DNA from 3 places in the Streptomyces sp. NPDC090499 genome. Region 1 is predicted to be linked to each of the others. Evidence: predicted binding sites of a transcription regulator. Region 1 holds the regulator's gene; each other region holds the start of a gene.
The links. The regulator HrcA, encoded in region 1, represses chaperone genes, less so after heat shock. The targets are predictions, from matches to a motif close to TTNGCACTCNGNNNNNCNGAGTGCNAA.

Region 1 (5,877 bases):
GCGAGGGCTACCGGGTCGCCGACGTCCTGGACCGGCTCAACCAGCTCCTCCTCGACGACGCCACCGAGGCCGCCGACGCCGCCGCCCGCGCCCTGGTCGCCGCCGGCGGCCGTGCCCTGCCGCCCGGTGACGGCCCGCAGACCCGGTTCCTCTCCCTGCTCTACGGCGAACTCACCCCCCTCGACGGCGGCGGCGTCCGCTGCACCCTCGCCTCCGCGGGCCATCCGCTGCCGCTGCTCCTGGGCCCCGACGGCGAGGTCCGCACCGCCGCCCGCCCGCAGACCCTGCTCGGGGTGGTCGAGGACGAGACGTACACCAGCGAGACGATCGAGCTCATGCCCGGCGACAGCCTGCTGTGCGTGACGGACGGGGTCACCGAGCGGCGTTCCGGCAGCCGCCAGTTCGACGACGGCGACGGGCTCGCGCGGGCGCTGGCCGGCTGTGCGGGGCTGAACGCCGACCTGATCGCCGAACGCATCAGACGGCTCGTCCACGAGTTCGGCGGCGGTCAGCCGGAGGACGACCTGGCGCTGCTGGTGCTCCAGGCGGAGTGACCGAGGCCGTACAAGAAATCGGTACGGGACAATGGGGGACATGCCTTCCGCACTCCCCGACGGCGAGCCCGTCCCCGACGACGGCGCGCTCCCCGCGTCCGCGCTCGCCGGTGCCGCCGTCCGCCCTCTCGGGTTCTACCTGCACGTCCCTTACTGCGCGACCCGCTGCGGCTACTGCGACTTCAACACGTACACGGCGACCGAGCTGCGCGGTACCGGCGGTGTCCTGGCCTCCCGCGACAACTACGCGGACACGCTGATCGACGAGGTCAGGCTGGCCAGGAAGGTCCTCGGCGACGACCCGCGCGAGGTGCGGACCGTGTTCGTCGGGGGCGGTACGCCGACGCTGCTGGGCGCCGCCGATCTCGTACGGATGCTGGGCGTGATCCGCGACGAGTTCGGGCTCGCGGCGGACGCGGAGGTCACGACGGAGGCGAACCCGGAGTCCGTCGACCCGGCCTACCTTGCGGCCCTGCGCGAGGGCGGCTTCAACCGGGTCTCCTTCGGCATGCAGAGCGCGAAGCAGCACGTGCTGCGGGTCCTCGACCGCACCCACACCCCCGGACGCCCCGAGGCGTGCGTCGCGGAGGCCCGTGCGGCCGGCTTCGAGCACGTCAACCTCGACCTGATCTACGGCACCCCGGGCGAGTCCGACGACGACTGGCGGGCCTCCCTGGACGCGGCGATCGGCGCCGGGCCCGACCATGTGTCGGCGTACGCGCTGATCGTCGAGGAGGGCACGCAGCTGGCCCGCCGGATCCGCCGCGGCGAGGTCCCGATGACCGACGACGACGTCCACGCCGACCGCTACCTGATCGCCGACTCGGTGCTGGCGGGGGCGGGTTTCGACTGGTACGAGGTGTCCAACTGGGCCACCTCGGAGGCGGGCCGCTGCCTGCACAACGAGCTGTACTGGCGGGGCGCCGACTGGTGGGGCGCCGGGCCGGGGGCGCACTCGCACGTGGGCGGGGTGCGCTGGTGGAACGTCAAGCATCCGGGGGCGTACGCGGCGGCGCTGGCGTCCGGGCGGTCGCCCGGGGCCGGGCGGGAGGTCCTGGCGGACGAGGACCGTCGGGTGGAGCGGATCCTGCTGGAGCTGCGGCTGCGGGAGGGGGTGCCGCTCTCGCTCCTGCGGGAGGAGGGCCTGAAGGCCTCGCGGCGCGCGTTGGGGGAGGGGCTGCTGGAGAGCGGTGCGTACGACGAGGGGCGGGCCGTGCTGACGCTGCGGGGGCGGTTGCTGGCGGACGCGGTGGTCAGGGACCTGGTGGACTGATCACCCGGGTGAGTGCATCGCGGTGGAACGCCGGTTCGGCCCCTACCCTGGTTCGTAGGCTGCCGCTGACAGTATGCGGCGAATGCCGAGGCCGCGGAGATGACCGCGGTGGACGAACGTGGAGTCGCAGAGTTCTTCGAGGGTTTTGAGCCGCCCGACGGACTCAAAGCGGAGCTTCTGCGGGGGGAAATCGTGATGACGGCCAGCCCTGATCTGGTGCACAACCTGATCGTGCTGCATACGGAACGGCAGATCCCGTTGGACCGCTGGTTTCCGCTCCAGACCCAGGACGTGGACCTCGTCGACGAGGCGAGTGAGCCGGTTCCGGATCTCGTGGTCGTGGCACGTGACGTCCTACCCGATTCGGGGCGTCTGCTGCCGTGCCAATTGATCACGATGGTTGTCGAGGTCGTTTCCGAGAACAGCGTCCACCGCGACTATGCCGTCAAGCGTTCGATCTACGCCGCGGGCAACGTGCCCGCCTATCTCATCATCGATCCGATCATGGCGCGGTGCGTTCTGTTGACGAAGCCCGAGGGAAAGGGCGAGGAGGCCGATTACCGGATGCAGTACGTCGAGAAGTTCGGTCGGCCGATGATGCTCGATGTTCTGGGCGTCGAGCTGAACACCAGCGAGTTCGGAACCTTCCCCGACGTCAAGCCCCACCGCTACCCGTGACGAAGTCGATCAGCTCCTCCACCCGGCCGAGCAGCTCCGGCTCCAGGTCCTTGTAGGAGCCCACGCGCGCGAGGATCGCCTGCCATACGGCGCCGGTGTTCTCCGAGGGCCAGCCCAGCGCCCGGCACACGCCCGTCTTCCAGTCCTGGCCGTGCGGGACGCGCGGCCAGGACTCGATGCCCAGGGACGACGGCTTCACCGCCTCCCAGATGTCGATGTAAGGGTGGCCGACCACGAGCGCGTGCTCGCTCGTCACCGACTGGGCGATGCGCCACTCCTTGGTGCCGGGCAGCAGATGGTCGACGAGGACGCCCAGGCGGGCGTCGGGGCCCGGTGCGAATTCGGCCACGATCGACGGCAGGTCGTCGACGCCCTCCAGGTACTCCACGACCACGCCCTCGATGCGCAGGTCGTCGCCCCAGACCTTCTCGACCAGTTCCGCGTCGTGGCGGCCCTCCACGTAGATGCGGCCCGCGCGGGCGACACGCGCGCGTGCGCCGGGGACGGCGACCGAGCCGGAGGCGGTGCGGGAGGGGCGTACGGGGGCGGCCGACGTGGGGCGTACGAGGGTGACGACCCGGCCCTCCAGGAGGAAGCCGCGCGGCTCCAGCGGGAAGACGCGGTGCTTGCCGAAGCGGTCCTCCAGGGTGACCGTGCCCGCCTCGCAGCGGATCACCGCGCCGCAGAAACCGGTACCCGGCTCCTCGACCACCAGACCGGGTTCGGCGGCCACGTCCGGCACCGGCTTCGGCTTCTTCCACGGAGGGGTCAGGTCGGCGGAGTACTGGCGCATTCGGATGACGATAGGAGAAGCCGGACCGGCGCGCCTACGACACGCCGAAACGGGCCGCCAGGGTGTCGCGCTGGGCCCGTACGAACGCCGCGTCGACCACCGCTCCGTGACCGGGGACGTACCGGGCGCGGTCGCCGCCGAGCGCGAGGAGCCGGTCGAGAGCGGCCGGCCACCGTGACGGTACGGCGTCGGGTCCTGCCTGCGGGGCGCCGGACTCCTCCACCAGGTCGCCGCAGAAGACCACGGGCGGGTCGCCGGGGACGAGGACCGCGAGATCGTGCGGGGTGTGGCCGGGGCCCACGTCGGCCAGCAGGGCCCGGCGGCCGTCGCCCAGGTCGAGGGTCCGCTCGCCGGAGACCGGGTGGCGGGGGCGGGGGAGGGTGTCCGTCGCCTCCTCGGCCTCCGGGGCCGGCAGGCCGTTGCGGATCGCGTCCAGGCGGAGCTCCTCGCGGCCGTGGGCGAGGACGGCCTCCGCGCCCGCCACCGCGTACAGGGCCGCGCCCGCGAAGGCGGCCGCGCCGAAGACGTGGTCGAAGTGGGGATGGGTGAGCGCGAGATGGGTCACACGGCGGCCGGCCAGCGCCTGCGCCTCCGTACGCAACCGTGCGCCCTCCGCCAGGCTCGACCCGGCGTCCACCATCAGGGCCGTGCCCGCGCCCAGGACCAGACCCGCCGTGCAGTCCCAGCCCGGCAGCCGGCACCGGCCGACCCCTTCGGCCACCCGCTCCCAGCCCAGCTCTTCCCAAGTCACCGTCATGCCGCGACGCTAGCCGTAGAACGCCACGGGTCCCGACCGACCTTGCCCAGTCGGTGCCCCACGGCCGTACACTGGGCCGGGGATGCTGGCACTCGCGTTCGCAGAGTGCCAGACGAAAGGCCCGAAGGGACCGAAAGGCCGCGGGGACGACGACTTTCTGGAGGTGTGGCGCCGGATGCTGAGTGAACGCAGGCTTCAGGTATTGCGCGCCATCGTCCAGGACTACGTCGGCACCGAGGAACCGGTCGGGTCGAAGGCGCTGACCGAACGGCACAACCTCGGGGTCTCCCCGGCGACCGTGCGCAACGACATGGCCGCCCTGGAGGACGAGGGGTTCATCGCCCAGCCGCACACCAGCGCGGGGCGGATCCCCACCGACAAGGGGTACCGGCTGTTCGTCGACAAGCTGGCCGGCGTCAAGCCGATGAGCGCGCCCGAGCGGCGGGCCATCCAGAGCTTCCTCGACGGCGCCGTCGACCTCGACGACGTGGTCGCGCGGACCGTGCGGCTGCTGGCCCAGCTGACCCGGCAGGTGGCGGTCGTGCAGTACCCGTCGCTGACGCGGTCGACCGTGCGGCACGTGGAACTGCTGTCGATGGCCCCGGCCCGGCTGATGCTGGTGCTGATCACCGACACCGGGCGGGTCGAGCAGCGGATGGTCGACTGCCCTGCGCCCTTCGGGGAAACGTCTCTGGCGGACCTGCGGGCGCGGCTGAACAGCCGGGTCGCGGGGCGCCGGTTCTCGGACGTGCCCCGGCTGGTGGAGGACCTGCCGGAGGCCTTCGAGGCCGAGGACCGCGGCGCGGTCTCGGCGGTGCTCTCCACCCTGCTGGAGACACTCGTCGAGGAGAACGAGGAGCGGCTGATGATCGGCGGCACCGCCAATCTCACCCGCTTCGGGCATGACTTCCCCCTCATGATCCGGCCCGTCCTGGAGGCGCTGGAGGAGCATGTCGTGCTCCTCAAGCTCATGGGCGAGGCGGGGGATTCGGGCATGACCGTACGCATCGGTCACGAGAACGCCTACGAGGGACTCAACTCCACGTCCGTGGTGTCGGTCGGCTACGGTTCGGGCGGCGAGGCAGTCGCCAAACTCGGCGTGGTCGGACCGACCCGCATGGATTACCCGGGAACGATGGGAGCGGTACGAGCGGTGGCACGGTACGTCGGACAGATCCTGGCGGAGTCGTAAGTGGCCACGGACTACTACGCCGTTCTCGGCGTGCGCCGCGACGCGTCGCAGGAAGAGATCAAGAAGGCCTTCCGTCGGCTCGCGCGCGAGCTGCACCCGGACGTCAACCCGGACCCGAAGACCCAGGAGCGGTTCAAGGAGATCAACGCCGCCTACGAGGTGCTCTCCGACCCGCAGAAGAAGCAGGTCTACGACCTCGGCGGGGATCCGCTGTCGCAGAGCGGCGGCGCGGGCGCGGGCGGCTTCGGGGCCGGCGGGTTCGGGAACTTCTCGGACATCATGGACGCGTTCTTCGGTACGGCGTCCCAGCGCGGGCCGCGGTCGCGTACCCGGCGCGGCCAGGACGCGATGATCCGGATCGAGGTCGAGCTCGACGAGGCGGCCTTCGGTACGACCAAGGACATCCAGGTCGACACGGCGATCGTCTGCAACACCTGCAACGGTGAGGGCGCGGCGCCGGGCACCTCCGCCCAGACGTGTGACATGTGCCGCGGCCGCGGTGAGGTCTCGCAGGTGACGCGGTCCTTCCTCGGTCAGGTCATGACCTCGCGGCCCTGCCCGCAGTGCCAGGGCTTCGGGACGGTCGTGCCGACGCCGTGCCCCGAGTGCGCGGGCGACGGGCGGGTGCGG
Region 2 (5,877 bases), on a different contig from region 1:
CCTCTCCTAACTGGTCGATGGATCCCTGATGACTTGAATATTCACGTCAATATGGATTCTTGTGCGGAGCGGAAGGCGCGGTATGAGCGCACTACTGGTGCCCGGCGTGGAGGTGCGGCGCGGTGACGCGCGGCTCGCGAGCCGGCTGTCCTGGCTGGACTCGAAGCACTCGTTCTCCCTCGGTACCCACCGGCCCGACCCGGCCAACACGCACCACGGGGTGCTGCTGGTCCACAACGAGGACCTGGTGCAGCCGGGCACGGGCTTCGAGACCCACCCGCACCAGGACATGGAGATCGTCACCTGGGTGCTCCGCGGCTCGCTGGTCCACCAGGACTCCGGCGGCCACTCCGGTGTGATCTACCCGGGCCTGGCCCAGCGGATGAGCGCCGGCACCGGCATCCTGCACTCGGGGAAGAACGACACCTACCGGGCCGCGGACCGGCCGCCCGCCGAACCGGTGCACTTCGTCCAGATGTGGGTCGTCCCCGACGAGGCCGGTGTCGCCCCGGGCTACGAACAGCTGGAGATCGACGCCGAACTGCTCTCCGGCGGCCTGGTCGCGGTGGCGTCCGGCATGGACCGGCACAAGGACGCGAGCGCCATCCGGATCCGGAACCGGCACGCCGCCCTGTACGCGGCCCGGCTGCGCCCCGGCGGGCACGTCACCCTTCCGGAGGCGCCCTACCTGCACCTGTTCGTCGCCCGCGGCGCGGTGGACCTGGAGGGCTTCGGGGCGCTCGGCGAGGGTGACGCCGCGCGCTTCACGGCCGTCGGCGGCCACCGGGTGGCGGCCTCGGAGCCGGCCGAGATCCTGGTGTGGGAGATGCACGCCGCCGTCGCCCTGTGACCCCTCCGAGGCCGATTCCGGCGCCGCGACGCTCGCAATTGGCACTCCGCTTGACCGAGTGCTAATCGCGGTCATAGTCTCGGCTCTGGCACTCGGCAGATGAGAGTGCCAACAACGCGACGGGCAGGTCCGGCACCCGCGACGACGGATCGACCTGGTCGCCACCTCAGACAGTTAACCCCGTGAGATCTCCGAAGGGGGAGGTCGGATCGTGACGACCGCCAGCTCCAAGGTTGCCATCAAGCCGCTTGAGGACCGCATCGTGGTCCAGCCGCTCGACGCCGAGCAGACCACGGCCTCCGGCCTGGTCATCCCGGACACCGCGAAGGAGAAGCCCCAGGAGGGCGCTGTCCTCGCCGTGGGTCCGGGCCGTTTCGAGAACGGCGAGCGCCTGCCGCTCGACGTCAAGGTCGGCGACGTCGTGCTCTACAGCAAGTACGGCGGCACCGAGGTGAAGTACAACGGCGACGAGTACCTCGTCCTCTCGGCTCGCGACGTGCTCGCGATCATCGAGAAGTAAGCCTGCGACTTACCACCTCAAGCACTCTGCTTGAAGCTGCGCCCCTGGCCCCGCGATCCTCCAAGAGGCCGGGTGCCGGGGGCGCAGTCTTGTTCACCCAAGAATTCCGAGAGGGCATCCGCTGCCATGGCGAAGATCCTGAAGTTCGACGAGGACGCCCGTCGCGCCCTTGAGCGCGGCGTCAACAAGCTTGCCGACACGGTGAAGGTGACGATCGGCCCCAAGGGCCGCAACGTCGTCATCGACAAGAAGTTCGGCGCCCCCACCATCACCAACGACGGTGTCACGATCGCCCGCGAGGTCGAGATCGAGGACCCGTACGAGAACCTCGGCGCGCAGCTGGTGAAGGAGGTGGCGACCAAGACCAACGACATCGCGGGTGACGGTACGACCACCGCCACCGTGCTGGCCCAGGCGCTCGTGCGCGAGGGCCTCAAGAACGTCGCCGCCGGTGCCTCCCCGGCCGCCCTGAAGAAGGGCATCGACGCGGCCGTCGCCGCCGTCTCCGAGGACCTCCTCGCCACCGCCCGCCCGATCGACGACAAGGCCGACATCGCGGCCGTCGCCGCGCTGTCCGCCCAGGACACGCAGGTCGGCGAGCTCATCGCCGAGGCGATGGACAAGGTCGGCAAGGACGGTGTCATCACCGTCGAGGAGTCCAACACCTTCGGTCTGGAGCTGGACTTCACCGAGGGCATGGCCTTCGACAAGGGCTACCTGTCGCCGTACTTCGTGACGGACCAGGAGCGCATGGAGGCCGTCCTGGAGGACCCCTACATCCTCATCAACCAGGGCAAGGTCTCCTCCATCGCGGACCTGCTGCCGCTGCTCGAGAAGATCATCCAGTCCAATGCCTCGAAGCCGCTGCTGATCATCGCCGAGGACGTCGACGGCGAGGCGCTGTCGACCCTGGTCGTCAACAAGATCCGCGGCACCTTCAACGCGGTCGCGGTCAAGGCCCCCGGCTTCGGCGACCGCCGCAAGGCGATGCTGGAGGACCTGGCGATCCTCACCGGCGCCACGGTCGTCTCCGAGGAGGTCGGCCTCAAGCTCGACCAGGTCGGCCTGGACGTGCTGGGCTCCGCCCGCCGTGTCACCGTCACCAAGGACGACACCACGGTCGTCGACGGCGCCGGTGACTCCGGTGCGGTCACCGGCCGCGTCGCCCAGATCAAGGCCGAGATCGAGAACACCGACTCCGACTGGGACCGCGAGAAGCTCCAGGAGCGCCTCGCGAAGCTGGCCGGCGGCGTGTGCGTGATCAAGGTCGGCGCCGCCACCGAGGTGGAGCTGAAGGAGAAGAAGCACCGTCTGGAGGACGCCATCTCCGCGACCCGCGCCGCGGTCGAGGAGGGCATCGTCTCCGGTGGTGGCTCCGCGCTGGTCCACGCCGCGAAGGTCCTGGAGGACGGCCTCGGCAAGACCGGCGACGAGGCGACCGGTGTCGCCGTCGTCCGCCGCGCCGTCGTCGAGCCGCTGCGCTGGATCGCCGAGAACGCCGGCCTGGAGGGCTACGTCATCACCTCCAAGGTCGCCGAGCTGGAGAAGGGCCAGGGCTTCAACGCCGCCACCGGCGAGTACGGCGACCTGGTCAAGGCCGGCGTCATCGACCCGGTCAAGGTCACCCGCTCCGCCCTGGAGAACGCCGCCTCCATCGCCTCCCTGCTGCTGACGACCGAGACCCTGGTCGTCGAGAAGAAGGAAGAGGAAGAGGCCGCCGCCGCGGGCCACTCGCACGGCCACTCGCACTAGGCAGCTCAGCACCGAGGCCCGGCACCCTGGAGGCGCCGGGCCTCTTTGCGTCGGTTCGGCCCCCTGCCACAGTCGGGCCGCCGACCCGACGGCCACCTCTGTGCCAGTCGGGCCGCCGACCCGACGGTGGCAACGAGGAAGCCCCCGTTCCCGGTCGTCCGCCGGGAACGGGGGCTTCGCCCCTCGCGGGTACTTCGATGGTCGGCCTAGTTCTCCAGCGCGTCCAGCGCTCCCAGCTGTGCCAGCAGTCCCATCCGGTCGTACTGCAGCCAGCCCTCGGCCATCTTCCCGTCGGCGCCGAAGCGGTGGATGGTGGTCCCGGCCATGGTGACCTGCCGGCCGGTGTTGGCCACTCCCATGAACGCCGCCTTCTGCACCCCCGTCCACAGCCACCGGGTGCACACCCGGTCGCCCTGCGCGATCTGGTCCTCGACGAGGAACGTGAAGTCGAAGGCCCCGCGCCACATCTCCAGCTTGCGCCGCATCGCGTCCATGCCGATGGTGTCCTGCCCCTCGACCGGATCGTGGTCGTGGTAGTCCTCGGCGAGCAGGCCGTCCAGCGGAACCAGCGGGCCGGGCGCGGCGATCGTCTCGAAGAACCGCCGCGCGGTACCGGCGAACAGCCCCTCGTCGCGCACCACGTCCAGGTCCGTGAACGTCGGCGTCCCCTCGCACAGCGCCAGCAGCTCGTGGAAGACCTTGTCGGTCTCCGGGAGCCGTGAGTTCCGCATCGCCTCCTCGTACGACGGGAACTCCACGATCTCCACGACGTGCTCCGCGTCGGTGCGGTCCTTGCCGACCAGCGTGTGCGTCGCCGTCCGCTTCCCCTTGGTCTGCTCGACCCACCTGTCCATCAGCCGGTCCATCTCGTCGAACCGCCTGGTCCTGCACTCGATGAGCTGCACGAACGTCATGACACCGCCTCCGGCCCCCCTGCGGGCGCGACCGAACGACACCATCGTCTCACCGGCCCCGTTCCGGTGTGTCCGGATGTGTCGCGGTATGTGCCCGTCGGCTCGGTCGGCTCCCTACTGCGGCCCGTACTTGCGGCCCGTCTTCGAGCTGATGCCGCCCACCAGCCCGCGCGGTGCCACCTTCGCCAGCCCCGTCAGCACCTTGTAGCGGGGATCCGGGACCGACAGCGTCTTCCCGCGCGCGAGGTCGGCCAGCGCCGCCGCGACCAGCTTGTCGGCGTCCAGCCACATCCAGCCCGGAATGTTGTCCGTGCCCATCCCGGCCCGCTGGTGGAACTCGGTACGGACGAACCCCGGCGCCAGCGCCATCAGCCGCACCCCGGTGCCCGCGAGGTCGCGCGCCGCGCCCTGGGTGAACTGCACGACCCATGCCTTGGAGGCGCCGTACGTACCGCGCGGCACGAAGGCCGCCACCGACGCCACGTTGACCACTCCGCCGCGGCCGCGCTCGCGCATCGCCTCGGCCGCCGCCGAGGTCAGCCGCAGCACCGCCTCGCAGTGCACCTTGAGCATGCGCAGCTCGTCGGCCATCGAGACGTCGAGATAGCGGCCCTTGTTGCCGAAACCGGCGTTGTTGACCAGCAGGTCGACCGGGTGGCGGCGGTCCCCGAGCCGGGCGGCGACCGACTCGATGCCGGGGTCCTCGGCGAGGTCGGCGGTGAGCACCTCCGCCTCGATGCCGTGCCGGTCGTGCAGCTCGGTCGCCTGCTCGCGCAGCCGCTTGGTGTCCCGGGCCACCAGGACGAGGTTGTGCCCGTCAGCCGCCAGGCGCCGCGCGAACGCGGCACCGATCCCCGCGGTCGATCCCGTAATCAGAGCCGTTGTCATGGCCCAAGGGTAGTTACCCGGACTGACGGCGTCCGCTGTGCGCACCGGCTCTCCCTGGGGTGAAGCACCGGTGAACGGCCCGCGCGTGACGGCCGCTCAGCCGCTCTGCGCCGCCACGTACTTCCGGGCCTGCGCCAGCGCCTCCGGGTGCAGGGCCGCGCCCGCCGCGAGCAGCCGGGGCAGCAGCTCCCGCTCGGTGGTGGTCGCGCGGAACTCCATCGCGGCGGTCACCCCGTGCTCCGGCAGGTGGATGATCTCGATGGGGTCGCCGGCCCGGATCTCGCCCGGTTCGATCACCCGGAGGTAGGCACCGGTGGCACCCTTCCGCGTGAATCTCTTCACCCATCCCCGCTCGCCCAGATGGCCCTGGAAAGTACGGCACGGGATGCGCCCGGAGGTGACCTCCAGTACGACCTCGGGACCGATCCGCCAGCGCTCGCCGATCAGCGCCCCCGACACGTTCAGCCCGTTTGTCGTGAGGTTCTCACCGAAACAGCCGTTCGGCAGCGGGCGGCCGAGCTCCTTCGCCCAGTCGTCGAGGTCCTCGCGCGCGTACGCGTACACCGCCTGGTCGTCGCCGCCGTGATGGCGCAGCTCGCAGACCGCGTCCCCGGCGAGACCGCTGCCCGCGGTCCCCTTCGGCCCGGGCGCCGCCACCCGCACCGGCCCGGCCACCGGCTGCTTGTCGATACCGGTCACGCCGTCGGCCTGGTCCGTGTGCGGCGACGGCGTCGGACGGCCGAGGTTCACCGAGAGAAGCTCCATGCTCCGACGGTACGGGACCACCCTCAAAGCGTCGACGCGTTTTCGGGTGCCATGTCCAAGTCGGCCTTATGCTCAGGGGGTGATAGAAGCACGTCATCTCCGCGTCCTGCGGGCCGTCGCCGGCACCGGGTCCTTCTCGGCGGCGGGGCGCGAACTGGGCTGCACCCAGCCCGCCGTCAGCCAGCAGA
Region 3 (5,877 bases), on a different contig from region 1:
GTGAGGGTGACGGAGGCGGCGCCGAGGGCGAGGACGACGGCGGCGAGTCTGGTGTTGTTCATGAGACGGATGCTGTGTGCACTTACCGACGAACGGATGAACGGCAGATGGATGACTGAACGTGCAGAGATGGCAGTTTGTGCCATGTGCCGTCGGTCGGCCGACGCGCGGGGCGGATCAGTCGCGGGTGCCGGCCGGTGCGCCGACGACGGTGGTGAGCTGGAGTTTGGTCTCGTCCTCGCTGCCCGGCACGGCGGTCATGATGACGATCTTGAGCTCCGTGTCGCCGTCGGTCAGGACGTCGCAGTCCACCGTGACCGGACCCACCGACGGGTGGTCGACCGTCTTGCGGACCTCACGGTTCGCGGTCACCTCTCCCTTCGCCCACAACTCGGCGAACCTCTCGTTGCCTGCGTTCAGGTCGCGGACCAGCGCGGCCAGGCGACCGTCCCGGGGGAAGCGGCCGGTGGCGCGGCGCAGGTCGGAGACGAGGGCGGCGTCGGTGGTGTCGGGGTCCGTGTCGGTGACCGGCCACGGCACGAGGGGGGTGTGATCGGCACCCACCGGGAACCTCTCGCGGGCGAAGTTGCGCATCCGCGGCGGCGAGGCCAAGGGGTCGCCCAGCAGGGCGGCCCACCCGTCGTTCCACCACACCAGTTGCCAGTCCGCCGCGAACACGGCAACCGGCACGTCTCCGAGGCGGACGAGCACTCGCTGCATACCGGACGGGAGATGCTCGCAGATCGTGCCGTCCGCCGGCGGCACGATCCGGGCCAGCCGGTAGAGGTGGTCCCGCTCGGCGGTGGACAGCTGGAGGGCGCGTGCCAGGGACGCCACCACCGACGCCGAGGGTGTCGTGGCCCGGCCCTGCTCCAGACGCACGACGTAGTCGACCGACACTCCGGCCAGGTCGGCCAGTTCCTCGCGCCGCAGCCCGACAGCCCGGCGCTTGCGGACGACCGGCAGCCCGGCGGCCGACGGGGGAAGCCGGTTCCGCCACGTGCGGATCGCCGCGCCCAGCCCGGCCCCGGGGGGTGTCGTCGTCATGCTCCTCATCGTCCCGCATCCCCGATCACCTGCGGGGGCGCAAGGGTGGTACTGGTCTTCCCACCGTCGAAGCGTCCCTGGTCCGGCTCCGTCGTCCGGGCAACCATCGAAGGCATGACGATCACTTTCATCACCGGAGCCAACAAGGGCATCGGCCGCGAGACCGCCCGCCGCCTCATCGCGTGCGGTCACACCGTTCTCCTGGGAGCCCGCGACCGGGAGCGGGGTGAGGAGGCAGCCGCCGCGCTGGGCGCACGCTTCGTCCCCGTCGACGTGACCGACGACGCGTCGGTGGCCGCCGCCGCCGCGGACGTCGCCGAGCACGAGGGCAGGATCGACGTCCTGATCAACAACGCGGGGGTCCAGGGACCCTTCGGTGATCCCGGCGGCCTCACCGCCGCGGACGCCCGCGCCGTCCTCGACGTCAACGTCATCGGCGTCGTCCGCACCACCGCCGCGTTCCTGCCGCTGCTGCGCCGCTCGGACGACCCCGTGATCATCAACGTCAGCAGCGGCATGGGCTCCCTCGCCTTCACCCACGACCCCGGCCGGTCCGAGTCGCACGTCGTCGTGCCGCTGTACGCCTCCTCGAAGGCGGCGCTGACGATGTTGACCACGCAGTACGCCAAGGGGCTCAAGGGCATTCGCGTCAACGCCGCCGACCCCGGCTACACCGCGACCGACATCAACGGTCACAGCGGCTTCCAGACCCTCACCGAGGGCACGGACGCGATCGTCGCCCTCGCCACCGAGGAGCCCGGCGCCGGCACCGGACGCTTCGTCGACCGCCATGGCGAGATCGCCTGGTCCTGACACCGGCAGTCCGGAGCCTGCCGCCTCCGACCAGCGCAAGGACCTGGAGCGACCGTCACGCAGCACCTCTCCGGCTGCGGAAACGCCGAAGGGCGGCACCCCCTGTCGAACAGGGGATGCCGCCCTCGGTGCTGCGCAGGAACTGCCGAGCCGTCAGGCTCAGAAGTCCATGTCACCGCCCGGCATGCCGCCCGGAGCGGCCGCGGCGGCCTTCTCCGGCTTGTCGGCGATGACGGCCTCGGTGGTGAGGAACAGCGCGGCGATGGAGGCGGCGTTCTGCAGGGCAGAGCGGGTCACCTTCGCCGGGTCGATGATGCCCTCGGCGATCATGTCGACGTAGTCGCCGGTCGCGGCGTTCAGGCCGTGACCCGGGGTCAGGTTGCGCACCTTCTCGACCACGACGCCGCCCTCGAGGCCGGCGTTGACGGAGATCTGCTTGAGCGGGGCCTCCAGCGCGAGCTTGACGGCGGCGGCACCGGTCGCCTCGTCACCCTCCAGCTCCAGCTTCTCGAAGACCGAGGAGGCCTGCAGCAGGGCCACGCCACCACCGGCGACGATGCCCTCCTCGACGGCCGCCTTGGCGTTGCGCACGGCGTCCTCGATGCGGTGCTTGCGCTCCTTGAGCTCGACCTCGGTCGCGGCACCGGCCTTGATGACGGCGACGCCACCGGCGAGCTTGGCCAGGCGCTCCTGGAGCTTCTCGCGGTCGTAGTCCGAGTCGGACTGCTCGATCTCGGCGCGGATCTGGTTGACCCGGCCGGCGACCTGGTCCGAGGAGCCGCCACCGTCGACGATGGTGGTCTCGTCCTTGGTGATGACCACCTTGCGGGCGGTGCCCAGCAGGTCGAGCGTGGTGTTCTCCAGCTTGAGGCCGACCTCCTCGGAGATCACCTCGCCGCCGGTCAGGATGGCGATGTCGTTCAGCATCGCCTTGCGGCGGTCGCCGAAGCCCGGGGCCTTGACGGCGACGGACTTGAAGGTGCCGCGGATCTTGTTGACGACCAGGGTCGACAGGGCCTCGCCCTCGACGTCCTCGGCGATGATCAGCAGCGGCTTGCCCGACTGCATGACCTTCTCCAGGAGCGGGAGCAGGTCCTTGACGGAGCCGATCTTCGAGTTGGCGATCAGGATGTACGGGTCGTCGAGGGACGCCTCCATACGCTCCATGTCGGTGGCGAAGTACGCCGAGATGTAGCCCTTGTCGAAGCGCATACCCTCGGTGAGCTCCAGCTCCAGACCGAAGGTCTGGGACTCCTCGACGGTGATGACGCCTTCCTTGCCGACCTTGTCCATGGCCTCGGCGATGAGCTCGCCGATCTGGGTGTCGGCGGCGGAGATGGAGGCCGTGGAGGCGATCTGCTCCTTGGTCTCGACGTCCTTCGCCTGCTCGAGGAGGGCACCGGAGACCGCCTCGACGGCCTTCTCGATACCGCGCTTCAGGGCCATCGGGTTGGCACCGGCGGCCACGTTGCGCAGGCCCTCGCGGACCAGGGCCTGGGCGAGCACGGTCGCGGTGGTCGTACCGTCACCGGCGACGTCGTCCGTCTTCTTGGCGACTTCCTTGACCAGCTCGGCGCCGATCTTCTCGTACGGGTCCTCCAGCTCGATCTCCTTGGCGATGGACACACCATCGTTGGTGATCGTGGGGGCGCCCCACTTCTTCTCAAGGACGACGTTGCGGCCCTTGGGGCCGAGGGTGACCTTGACGGCGTCGGCGAGCTGGTTCATACCGCGCTCAAGGCCGCGCCGCGCCTCCTCGTCGAACGCGATGATCTTGGCCATGTGAAGTGGTCCCTCCAGGACTGGGGGTGAGTCTTCGGACCGCGCCCGCGCCCGCGACGGACGGCTCGCCGACCCGTGGGTTCCTTGCCCCACCCGGCCTGCGGGCCTCACCGACCCGGTCCTTCGTTGTCACTCTCACCTTCAGAGTGCTAACGCCAATGATTAGCACTCGGCCTAGGCGAGTGCAAGCGGCTCTCGCGGACTGGGGCCCAGGACATGAGGAGCGGAGGCCCGGAACCTGCGGGCCGGCGCCCGGGGCACGGGGGCCGGGAGCCAGGGACCTGCGGGCCGGGAGCCCGGGACATGCCGAAGGGCTCGTGCCCCGGGAGGCACGAGCCCTTCGAAGAAATACAGAAGAACGTCGCTGTCAGTCGGCGCGTGCTTCAGCTGGTCGCCAGCCGGACCATGTCCGCCTGCGGCCCCTTCTGGCCCTGCGAGATCTCGAAATCGACCCGCTGACCCTCTTCCAGGGTGCGGTAGCCGTCCATCTGAATCGCGCTGTAGTGGACGAAAACATCCGCACCACCGTCGACCGCGATGAAGCCGTACCCCTTCTCCGCGTTGAACCACTTGACGGTGCCCTGAGCCATGCCTAACTCCCCTATTACTGGCCCTTGCACAGATCCACACTTCGCGGATCCGGGTCAGACCTCACCCCCCATTGGTTGGGGGCGTGCGCCGGAACGCGTCGACCGCGGCTGAATGTATCTGTCCAACTGCCGTCTGCAACAGGTCAATCGGACGAGAATTCTGGACGGAAGGGGTCCGGAATGTAGCAAGAATTCGGCCGAATTCAGGGCAAGTCGGGCCCCATAAAGGCCACAAAAGCCGCATATAACCCGCGCACTTTGGCTACTTCTTGTCGGGCTCGCGGTATCGAATACGGGGCTCCCGACCTGGAGATCGGGACCGTGTTCCCCAACTGTACCGCGCTCAACCACACAGAATTGCCCCCTCCGCTTCTCTCACGGAGGGGGCAATCGGATGAACAGTCGGTGATCGGCGTTACCGAAGGTAATGTTCGGTCATTCGATCAGCCTGTCAAGCGGGGCCGCAGGTCAGCCTCCGGCGACGGCCGGGATGATGGAGACGCCGGCGCCGTCCGGGGTGACGGTCTCCAGGCCCTGCTCGAAGCGCACGTCGTCGTCGTTGACGTACACGTTGACGAACCGGCGCAGCTTGCCCTGGTCGTCCAGAACCCGCGCGGAGATGCCGGTGTGCTTCTTCTCCAGGTCCGAGATGACCTCGCCGAGCGTGGCCCCTTCGGCGGCGACTTCGGCCTGGCCACCGGTGTAGGTGCGCAGGATGGTGGGGATGCGAACGGTGACGCTCACGTTTTTACCTCCGGTCCGGGCAACGCCCTATTTCTCGGGGGACTCAGGCGAGCCCGGCCTCGCGGAAAGACTCCAGATTCGGGCGAATGGTCGCGGTGAGTCCGGTCCCCGCCACCGCGTCCAGCGTCTTCAGTCCATCACCGGTGTTGAGTACAACGACCGACTTCGCCGGATCAATCAACCCATTCTCAATGAGCTTTTTGGTGACTCCAACCGTCACTCCGCCGGCGGTTTCCGCGAAGATTCCCTCGGTCCGCGCGAGCAGCTTGATGGCGTCGACGACCTGCTCGTCGGTGACGTCCTCCACCGCGCCGCCGGTACGCCGCGCGATATCGAGGACGTACGGCCCGTCGGCCGGGTTGCCGATGGCCAGCGACTTGGCGATGGTGTTCGGCTTCTGCGGGCGGACCACGTCGTGGCCCTCCTTGTAGGCCACCGACACCGGCGAGCAGCCCTCGGCCTGGGCACCGAAGATCTTGTACGGCCGGTCCTCGACGAGACCGAGCTTGATCAGCTCCTGCAGCCCCTTGTCGATCTTCGTCAGCTGCGATCCCGAGGCGATCGGGACGACCAGCTGGTCCGGGATCCGCCAGCCGAGCTGCTCGCAGATCTCGTACGCCAGGGTCTTGGAACCCTCCGCGTAGTACGGCCGCAGGTTGACGTTGACGAAGCCCCAGCCCTCGCCGGCCGGGTCACCGATCAGCTCGGAGCAGAAACGGTTCACGTCGTCGTAGTTGCCCTCGATGCCGACGAGCTCGCCGCCGTAGATCGCGGCCATGACGACCTTGCCCTGCTCCAGGTCGTGCGGGATGAAGACGCAGGAGCGGAAGCCAGCGCGGGCGGCGGCGGCGCCGACCGCGCCGGCCAGGTTGCCGGTGGAGGAGCAGGAGAGGGTGGTGTA

Region 2: the regulator HrcA is predicted to act here: its motif matches at 889-915, upstream of groES (co-chaperone GroES).
Region 3: the regulator HrcA is predicted to act here: its motif matches at 3,805-3,831, upstream of groL (chaperonin GroEL).

What each region holds. Positions count from the first base shown of each region.
Region 1 covers NZ_JBIVXP010000001.1:1,308,742-1,314,618, reverse strand. Annotated here, with positions in the region: gene ACIQVL_RS06120 (SpoIIE family protein phosphatase) at 1-554, shown strand, start outside; gene hemW (radical SAM family heme chaperone HemW) at 595-1,827, shown strand; gene ACIQVL_RS06110 (Uma2 family endonuclease) at 1,927-2,505, shown strand; gene ACIQVL_RS06105 (DUF3097 domain-containing protein) at 2,483-3,298, opposite strand; gene ACIQVL_RS06100 (MBL fold metallo-hydrolase) at 3,333-4,055, opposite strand; gene hrcA (heat-inducible transcriptional repressor HrcA) at 4,231-5,247, shown strand; gene dnaJ (molecular chaperone DnaJ) at 5,248-5,877, shown strand, end outside.
Region 2 covers NZ_JBIVXP010000003.1:425,295-431,171, reverse strand. Annotated here, with positions in the region: gene ACIQVL_RS13875 (pirin family protein) at 83-850, shown strand; gene groES (co-chaperone GroES) at 1,062-1,370, shown strand; gene groL (chaperonin GroEL) at 1,497-3,122, shown strand; gene ACIQVL_RS13860 (ester cyclase) at 3,329-4,036, opposite strand; gene ACIQVL_RS13855 (SDR family NAD(P)-dependent oxidoreductase) at 4,151-4,924, opposite strand; gene ACIQVL_RS13850 (MOSC domain-containing protein) at 5,021-5,689, opposite strand; gene ACIQVL_RS13845 (LysR family transcriptional regulator) at 5,769-5,877, shown strand, end outside.
Region 3 covers NZ_JBIVXP010000007.1:170,482-176,358, reverse strand. Annotated here, with positions in the region: gene ACIQVL_RS26105 (tyrosine-protein phosphatase) at 1-62, opposite strand, end outside; gene ACIQVL_RS26100 (helix-turn-helix transcriptional regulator) at 178-1,056, opposite strand; gene ACIQVL_RS26095 (SDR family NAD(P)-dependent oxidoreductase) at 1,162-1,860, shown strand; gene groL (chaperonin GroEL) at 2,020-3,642, opposite strand; gene ACIQVL_RS26085 (cold-shock protein) at 4,026-4,232, opposite strand; gene ACIQVL_RS26080 (MoaD/ThiS family protein) at 4,701-4,976, opposite strand; gene thrC (threonine synthase) at 5,020-5,877, opposite strand, start outside.